Regions from separate parts of the Planococcus sp. APC 3900 genome, predicted to be linked through region 1. Evidence: riboswitches for the same ligand, from Rfam matches in the RefSeq annotation. Region 1 holds a riboswitch; each other region holds the start of a gene.

Region 1 (2,197 bases):
AATGGATGGTTGATTTCTTCAAATTCCTTAACGGAAACGACGTTTCCTTTATGGTGTTTCAGCTGCTCCTGTTCGAGGAGCGGCAAATCGGTCCAGGAGCCGATCGTCAGACCCAAAGCGATGCCTTCCGCCTTTTTCTCAAAAGAACCAGGCTTTCCGTATAATTGATAAGTAGCAGTCAAGATGCTCATGTATTCAACACTCCCATGCAATTTTAAAAAATAAAAAACCTCTTCAAATAAGAAGAGGTTAAGGGCTTTAACAACTTCTTATTTCTCAGCCATCGGTTCTGGCTGCAAGAATTAGCACCGTGTCCACTATTGGACCGGTTGCCGGGTATCGTAGGGCTTGTCCCTCCACCTGCTCTGAATAAGAAAGATATGAAATTGGGTAAGTTTTTTGGGCTGGTCCTACTTATAGAATCTCAGCGTAAAAAGAAATGATCGTTCGAAATGATAGAACTGCTTTAATAGAGTAAAGTAATTCTGATTATTTCATGCGCACCGAAATCTGTCAACAGCATTGTTGCAAAATTGTTTTTATTTAAAAAATGTGATTGACAGTCAATTCTGAATCGTGATAGGATTCATTTCAGAACTTAATAGCACGACAAGCAGTACTCTTATCAAGAGCTGGCAGAGGGATTTTGGCCCGATGACGCCCAGCAACCGACCGTAATACCGTTGTGAGACGGGGCGCTTTGGCGCCAGGATGAATATCCTGTAAGGCACGGTGCTAATTCCATCAGAAATTTATTTTCTGAAAGATAAGAGGCATGGGATCTCTTATTCTGGCCTCTTTCTTTTGGAAAGAGGCTTTTTATATTGCAGAGAAAGGGAGATTGACCATGACACTTACGGCTCCAACCACCTATAAATCATTAACCGAAGAAGCTGCCATCGAATTGGCGAAAACTATTCAAGCATTTGATCATAAAGCTCAATTGACGTGCCGGGAAATCGGCGACGGCAATTTAAATTATGTTTTTCAAATTGAAGAGGCAGCCACAGGCAAGAGGCTGATCATCAAGCAGGCTTTGCCATATGCCAAAGTCATCGGCGAAAGTTGGCCGCTGACATTGAAGCGTGCGACGATCGAAGCCAATGTTCTGAAGAAGCACGGCGAGTTTGTGCCGTCTTTGGTGCCGGCCGTCCATGCAACGGACGAAGCATTGGCTATAACGGTGATGGAAGATTTATCGCATCTCGAAATTGCGCGGGAAGGCTTGATCAACGGCCGGCAATTTCCAAGGCTGTCACAGGATATCGGCGAATACCTGGCACAGACTTTGTTCCACACTTCTGATTATGGGCTGCATCCTTTTGAGAAAAAACGCTTGGCTGCTGAGTTTTCCAATCCGGAACTATGCAAAATCACAGAAGACCTGATTTTTACCGATCCATTTTTTGATGTTGACACCAATGATTACGAACCACAGCTGCAGGCAGCAGCAGAAGCGATTTGGAACGACCGCAAACTGCAGCTGGAAGTGGCGAAATTGAAGAAGAGTTTCTTGACTGAAGCGGAAGCGCTGCTTCACGGAGACCTTCATACCGGCAGTATTTTTGCGGGGCCGGCCGAAACGAAAGTCATTGACCCGGAGTTCGGCTTTTACGGCCCGATCGGCTTTGATGTCGGATTGTTTCTGGCCAACCTGATTTTCCAAACGATTACACGGGAAGGCGAGGAGCGCCAGGAAATCGTAGCTCACATTGAAAAAACATGGGAAGTATTCGCTTCTTCATTCACGGAACTGTGGCAAACGCAGAGCGTTGAATCGTTCAAGGAGACCGAAGGATATCTTGAATATGTCCTCGGCAAAGTACTGGCCGATGCCGTCGGTTTCGCCGGCTGCGAATTGATCCGCCGGACGATTGGCCTGGCGCATGTCAAAGACCTGGACAGCATCGAAGACAACGATAAGAGAATTTCCTTCAAGAAGCAGGCATTGCAGAGTGGGCGGGAATTAATCCTGAAGCGTGAACAAACTGCTTCGATCAAAGACTTGGTGGAAATTCTGAAGGAGGCACGCATATGAGCATTCCGTTATCCATCAAATGGGACGGAGAGCAGCTGACCATCCTGGATCAGCAGAAACTGCCGCATGAGATTGACTATTTAACGCTTGAAACGGTAGAAGATGTATATAACGCGATTTTCTTCTTGAAGGTGCGCGGAGCTCCGGCCATCGGCATCA
Region 2 (2,197 bases), on a different contig from region 1:
AAATGGCGCGGTGTGTCCAGTTCCACAATGATGGTCCGTTCCGTTTTGGCTTTTTCATGAAGCGGTTTGACTGCCAATGCTTCCGCTTCACGGATGACAATCGGTTTTCTTTTCGTGACTTCTTTATGGACAATCGGCGGCAAATGGTTCAGGTGCTTTTTCACCGCTTCAATGTGCTTCGGCGTCGTGCCGCAGCAGCCTCCAATTAAACGGACCCCTTCTTCTCTCAATAACAAAGCGGCACGCCCAAAATAATCCGCTTCCGATTCATAGACGATCCGACCATCCTCCACATCCAGCAGGCTGGCGTTCGGGTAAGCCGATAAAAACGCTTTTTCAGGCAATGTGACTTCTTCAAAGGCCTGAATGGTATGGTGCGGGCCAAGACGGCAGTTGACGCCGACAATATCCGCTCCCAGACTTTCCAGTTGATGAAGAGCTTCGTTCAGCGACATTCCATTTTGCAGAATCCCCGGGTCGTGCATGGATACTTGCGCAATCAACGGCGTATCCGTCATCCCTTTCAGGTGCTTGACCGTTTCTGCGAGTTCTTCGAAATCGTAATAGGTTTCCAGCAATAGGCCGTCGGGATTTCCCGCCAACAAGTGGCTTGCCTGCTGGTCCACCATCGCAATGATTTCCTGCAGGGTGGCATCGCTTTTCCGGATTCCGCGGATTCCGCCGATGGTTCCGAAAACGAATTGGCCGCCCGGCGCTGCTGCACGTTTGGCGATGTCGATCGCGGCTTTATTGATGCCAGCGACTTGCTCTTCCAAACCGTAGCGTGCCAGCTTCGCTGCATTCGCTCCGTATGTGTTGGTCTGGATAATATCCGCGCCGGCTTTGATGTAATCCAAATGGATTTTCTCAATCACTTCCGGGCGCTGCAGATTCAATTCCTCATTGCAATACTCGATGCCGTATGAATACAGCAATGTTCCCATGGCACCATCCGCCGTCAAAATCCTGGTCTTTAATTCGTCTAATAATCCCACTCTTCTCAACCTCCTATATATACAAAAAAAGCCTTCATGAAAAAGAAGGCTTTACGATATCAAACTCGTTCCTTTTCATCTGCCAGACAATTTCTTGCCTGCTGGATTTAGCACCTGACCTTTCGGCTGGTTGCTGAAGCATCATAGGGCCAGTCCCTCAACTTCTCTCGATAAGAATTCACTATTCAGTTTTAAGTATTCTAAATATGGTACCTGTATCTGAAGAGCAGGTCAAGGCAATCTGTCAAAAAACAATGAAATTTCTGTGATTTTTTTCACAATGTATACATTTAATGTATAAAACAGCTTAATGCGTTCAACTAACCGTTGAAAATGGACCAGGAAAAGGAGTTAAGTTCTATAAATATGATTGGAAGAAATCAAGAATGCCTACTGATCCTGTCTGCAGTCCATCACTTAAAAGCATCATTTCATGAAAATTGTCCATTGATAGAATTGAATCGTATGTCATGTACATCAAATCGATACCAAGTAAACGGCCTTTCTTCCAGCATCCAGCTGATTTCCATCTTCACTGGAACGGTCAGTCCCCCCACTTTCCGCTGCTTTTTAACAGTGCCCACGCACAGCAGGGAACGGGCGTCTTCTCCACTGTCTTTGTAGCGCCAGGCTTCCACTTTCAGCAATTCGTTTTGTTCATTGAAAAAATAAGTGACAGAACCTTTAAGGCCTTCAAAATTCATGGTCGCTGTTGCGGAGTGTGCGTCCACCTCCTACCAGGAAATGAAGGGACTGAGGACAGCCGAAGGATACCAGGCGAGTTCCATCAGGTAGCGCTGGAGTGCCGATTCATTGGTCTTTTCATCATCAACTGTTTTGGAAATCGGAATGATGCCTGCAAGCTTGATGTGCATACTTGCCTTCCCTTCCAGGAAATTGTCTTTTCCTGTCACAACTACGCCTTTGCCCATTTTCAGCTTCACGATCCATCGGAAAGCAGGTGGATCCGTATAGCTGATTTGCTCTGCTTCGGATACGGTCCACTGCTTCTGTTCTGGTTTCAGTTTCATTACCCCGATTGCTTAAGACTCACCAAATTGATTTGTTCATGGCCAATAGCCCCAATTTCGGATAACCACCCTTTTATACAGGTTGGCAGTGAGCTAATCATATCTGCTGTCAGTTTGTTGGAAATTGCCCGACCTGTTTTCTTTCCAGCTTTTTCTTTATTCTCCATCACT
Region 3 (2,197 bases), on a different contig from region 1:
CCCTTTACGCATTTCTGTCACTGACACCACATAATCGCAAATGGCCGTTGCTAAATGCTCATCAGCCACTGTAATGATATTCTTTTCCCATAATTCCCCTATCCAATACATGGCAGGCGTCAATATATGCTGGTAAAGCTCATTTTTTGTATGGTTTTGCAAATAGGCTTGAACTGTATGCAAAGCCTGCTTTTCATTGCCGGCCAAAAATAACTCGGCCAACTCTTTAGATTGATTATTCATGTCAGCCTCCTTTACTCTATGAAGGTTTCAACACCGCAATGGCACTTTGCAAACAACCTGACATAAAGACTTCTTCCTCTTGTTCTGTATTCCCCGGAAGGATCTGCAGTAAGCGGTCAAAATTATCGATGATCAAGGCTCTTTCAACATTCCGGCTTGTCAAAACAGTTTCCAGCCAAATGGCGTAATCAATAAATACCTGTTCATCCTTGAGGGAAAACGCAGTCTCCAAATGATCCAGGTGGTGATGGTTATCTTTTTCTGTATGCTCAAAACCGCGCTCTCCAAAACGCTCCCAAAGTGTCGGGTATGCAGCATATATGCTTTTTGCCGTTTCAGAAGCAATTTTATTTTTTACGTCGTTCTTCATTCTGCCACCACTTCGTACTGCCGAACAACGGGGATAATTCCCGCTAATTCCTGGTCCGGGTAATTTTTCTCAAGATCATGGATCTCCTTGAATTCCTGGCTTCTCACCCACGCCATATAAGATGCTTTCGTATGCCATTCCATATGGACCGTCAATTCATTTTTCTTTTTGGTGTTTTGGATCAATCTAAATAAATGAAAGCCTTCCGCCCGATCGACGCGGCGTGAACGCTTTTGGTAAATCCCGATAACTTCCTCGGTTTTTTCAGGCGGAACAACTACCGTCGAAGTGACAATATACATTTGCTTTCTCCTTTATACACATAATTTCCTCCATAAATTATAACACTTCGATATACGAATTAAAAGAATACCGCGGTTCTGTAGTGATGAGCCCTAATTCTTTAACTGATAGCAAATTATTCTACTTACTGATGCGACATCCGATCTGACATGGATGTACAAGGCTCTATCTACAATTTCCGCTTACTGTTTTCTTTCTATTTTAACTATTTAAAATTCATCCTTGCTTTCCATGGCTAAATGATTTAAGATTAGAAACATCGTAATAGATACACCATAAACTTAATAAGATATTTCTTATCTAGAGAGACGGAGGGATTTGGCCCTGTGAAGTCTCAGCAACCAGTCTGACGAAGACACGGTGCTAATTCCAATAGGCTGCGCCTAAAAGATGAGAAGAATGCGTTTCTAGACAGGGGCTTTCTTCTTTCATTGAAGAAAAGCCCCTGTTTTATTGTTGGGAGGATGAGTGGAATGACAAAAAACAGCTTGGAAACTTTATTGGTTCAATTAGGCAATCGCAGCGATTCAACTACAGGAGCTGTGAATCCGCCCATATATTTATCGACGGCTTATGAACATGAAGGACTTGGCAAATCGACGGGCTATGATTACACACGAACCAAAAACCCGACACGCGCTGTCCTTGAAGAAGGCTTTGCGGAACTCGAAGGCGCCGATGCCGGATTTGCCTGCAGCTCGGGAATGGCGGCTATCCAATTGGTCTTGTCCCTCTTCCGTCCTGGCGACGAATTGTTGGTTCCGGAAGATATATATGGTGGAACATACCGCCTGCTTGACCACTTTGCTTCCGCCTATAACATTCATCCCACCTATGCCGAATTTAAGAACGTTGAAGATACAGAAGAAAAAATAACATCGAATACACGGGCATTGTTCATTGAAACGCCGACCAATCCACTCATGCAGGAAATTGATCTTGTTGCCTATGCAGCTTTAGCGAAAAAGCATGACCTGCTGCTGATTGTCGACAACACGTTCTTGACCCCCTATCTCCAGCAGCCGATTGCACTCGGAGCGGATATAGTCATCCACAGCGCCACAAAGTACATCGGCGGCCACAACGATGTACTCGCTGGTTTGGTTGTCGCAAAAGGCGAAAGCATTTGTGAAAGGCTTTCAACATTCCATAACTCGGTCGGCGCCGTACTGTCGCCTTTCGATTCCTGGTTGTTGATACGCGGATTGAAGACTTTGCCATTACGCATGCGCCAACATGAAGCCAATGCCAAAACCATTGCGGAATTCCTGTTGCAGCAAT
Region 4 (2,197 bases), 260 kb from region 1:
TGTCCGGCTCTCCGACCGCAATGGTTTCTTCTGCATTCATCACTATTTCTGTAAAATCTGCAGTTTCCGGAAATTCCTCCAATGAAGCAAGCACAAGACGATTTTCAGCAAAAGGCACCACAGTTTCGGCTTTCACCAGTTGCTCGGATTCCAGCTGTTCCATATCCTTTTCACTGGCCGATAAAAATAAATCTGCCGGTGCGCCTTGTTCAATTTGGCTTCGCAGCTTGCTCGATGATCCATAATTGAATGACAGCTCGATATCCGGCTCCAATTGATGAAATTCCTCTTCCATTTTTTTCATCACTTCTGTCAGGCTTGAAGCTGTTGAAACAAGCAGCTCATCGCCGTTTTCTGCTGTTGTGTTGGTGCAGCCGCTCAACAGTACGGCCATTCCTATAATGCCGATCATTTTTTTCATTTTGCAGGACTCCTTATAAACAAAAAGTGACGCTTGCTATGCACGTGATTCTCCACGTACTATCAGTATAACGCCAGCCGGAGAGAAGCTGAATTATTTTCCGAATAATCTTGCAAGAAATAAGCGGTTTCGGTAAAATAAGTCATACCAAAAATTAAATACGCTTTATCCTTATCAAGAGAGGCAGAGGGAATGGCCCGATGACGCCCGGCAACCGCCAGTTCACAAACTGGAATGGTGCCAAATCCAACAGAACCACGATGTTCTGAAAGATGAGGAAGAGAATTTCACCAGCAGACCCAACTCTTCCCTTTTTCAGTGGAAGAGTTTTATTTATTTTAAGGAGTGATCACATGAAGCTGAGCAAAGCCGAACGAATCAAACGTACGCGGGTCCCTGTAGTGGATCCTTCTCTGGTTGAACGCCTCCCGCCTGGACAGGTGTTGACCGAGCGCTTTCCTGTCCTGCACGAAGGCGAGGTGCCGGTTTACGATATGGCCACTTGGACATTGAAAATCTTCGGCCAGGTTGATAAGGAAATCACGCTGCATTATGAAGATCTGCTGAAATTGCCGCAAACGACAATAACACGCGACATCCATTGTGTGACACGCTGGTCCCGCTTCGACAATACCTTTACCGGCGTCCGTTTTATTGACCTGATAAAAGAATTGGGCGTAACGCCGAAAAGCGGCTATGTGATGCTTCACGGTGACTACGATTACACCACCAATGTCGCATTATCCGATTTGGACCGGGAAGACGTGCTGCTTGCCCATTCACTTGACGGCGAACCGTTGACCGCCAAGCATGGTTACCCGCTGCGTTTTATCGTACCCCATCTGTATTTTTGGAAAAGTGTCAAATGGGTCCGAGGCATCGAATTCATCGATGAAAACCAGCCGGGCTTTTGGGAGCAGAACGGTTTCCACATGAACGGCGACCCGTTTCAGGAAGAGCGCTTTTCCGGCGAAGACTTGGAAATCCCTGAAGACGAATGGGAGAAAAAAGATTTTGACTGACTCTGGCCAGTCTTATGATTCCAGGATAATTGAACTGTCACTTTAAGAGATAACTTGCATCAATTTAGAACTTTATATTTCGTATTATTTCAAAGAACCCATCAATCTAATCCTTCATGTGAAGGTTGATGGGTTCTTTAAATCATATATAGAATGAATGGCAGCTTCCGATAAACCTCTCATGTGTAAACATAAATTTTTTAGCTGCTTTCTCCAAAAAAGTTAGCCCATCAGAACTGGCTTTTTTATATAGAATTTTAATTGTTCGCAAAATACCTATTTAACGAACAAATAGAGTAGGCTTATGGTAAAATGAGAATATTAGACTTACTTAAAGTTAAAATGGGTTGAAGCAAGGGTGTGATTGTATGTTTCAAAGTAGGTTTCCATACGCTTTAAAAGATGAAGTGACTAAAGTGGTTGGATTGATGGCTGATAAAACATACAATAATGTCACCATTGATGTCTCCGAGGACATTATTCAGTATCATCAAGACCATGAAGTCATCATGTTTCCGTACCGCATCTACTATATGGATAACTCAAATGATTTTACAAAAGGTTTAAGTGAACAACAAAAAATGATTTTACATTGTATCTATTCACGAAGTTGTGAAGGATTTGTTCGCCAAAAGCATATGCACTTGTTGCTTCAGATGGATTATGGAGATTGGACTATTCCTTATATCGTGAAAATTTGCGATGAATATGTCGTGGAAATCGTAGAAATGACTTATAACATTTTAAAAGACCA

Evidence for each region. Region 1 has a riboswitch for S-adenosylmethionine ahead of mtnK (S-methyl-5-thioribose kinase). Riboswitches for the same ligand answer to the same signal wherever they lie in the genome.
Region 2: linked by a shared signal. The riboswitch ahead of QMA04_RS09320 (bifunctional homocysteine S-methyltransferase/methylenetetrahydrofolate reductase) and the one ahead of mtnK (S-methyl-5-thioribose kinase) in region 1 are both predicted to bind S-adenosylmethionine.
Region 3: linked by a shared signal. The riboswitch ahead of QMA04_RS04985 (methionine biosynthesis PLP-dependent protein) and the one ahead of mtnK (S-methyl-5-thioribose kinase) in region 1 are both predicted to bind S-adenosylmethionine.
Region 4: linked by a shared signal. The riboswitch ahead of QMA04_RS02025 (sulfite oxidase-like oxidoreductase) and the one ahead of mtnK (S-methyl-5-thioribose kinase) in region 1 are both predicted to bind S-adenosylmethionine.

The regions. Positions count from the first base shown of each region.
Region 1 is NZ_JASDCT010000001.1:143,814-146,010, forward strand. It holds gene mtnW (2,3-diketo-5-methylthiopentyl-1-phosphate enolase) at 1-191, opposite strand, end outside; SAM riboswitch class I at 267-376, opposite strand; SAM riboswitch class I at 620-773, shown strand; gene mtnK (S-methyl-5-thioribose kinase) at 848-2,038, shown strand; gene mtnA (S-methyl-5-thioribose-1-phosphate isomerase) at 2,035-2,197, shown strand, end outside.
Region 2 is NZ_JASDCT010000004.1:41,768-43,964, reverse strand. It holds gene QMA04_RS09320 (bifunctional homocysteine S-methyltransferase/methylenetetrahydrofolate reductase) at 1-995, opposite strand, end outside; SAM riboswitch class I at 1,068-1,172, opposite strand; partial or broken gene QMA04_RS18220 (DUF6920 family protein) at 1,427-2,026, opposite strand; gene QMA04_RS09305 (hypothetical protein) at 2,026-2,193, opposite strand.
Region 3 is NZ_JASDCT010000002.1:203,010-205,206, reverse strand. It holds gene QMA04_RS05000 (cobalamin B12-binding domain-containing protein) at 1-243, opposite strand, end outside; gene QMA04_RS04995 (hypothetical protein) at 260-613, opposite strand; gene QMA04_RS04990 (antibiotic biosynthesis monooxygenase family protein) at 610-915, opposite strand; SAM riboswitch class I at 1,210-1,313, shown strand; gene QMA04_RS04985 (methionine biosynthesis PLP-dependent protein) at 1,390-2,197, shown strand, end outside.
Region 4 is NZ_JASDCT010000001.1:405,853-408,049, reverse strand. It holds gene modA (molybdate ABC transporter substrate-binding protein) at 1-421, opposite strand, end outside; SAM riboswitch class I at 590-700, shown strand; gene QMA04_RS02025 (sulfite oxidase-like oxidoreductase) at 781-1,443, shown strand; gene QMA04_RS02020 (hypothetical protein) at 1,812-2,197, shown strand, end outside.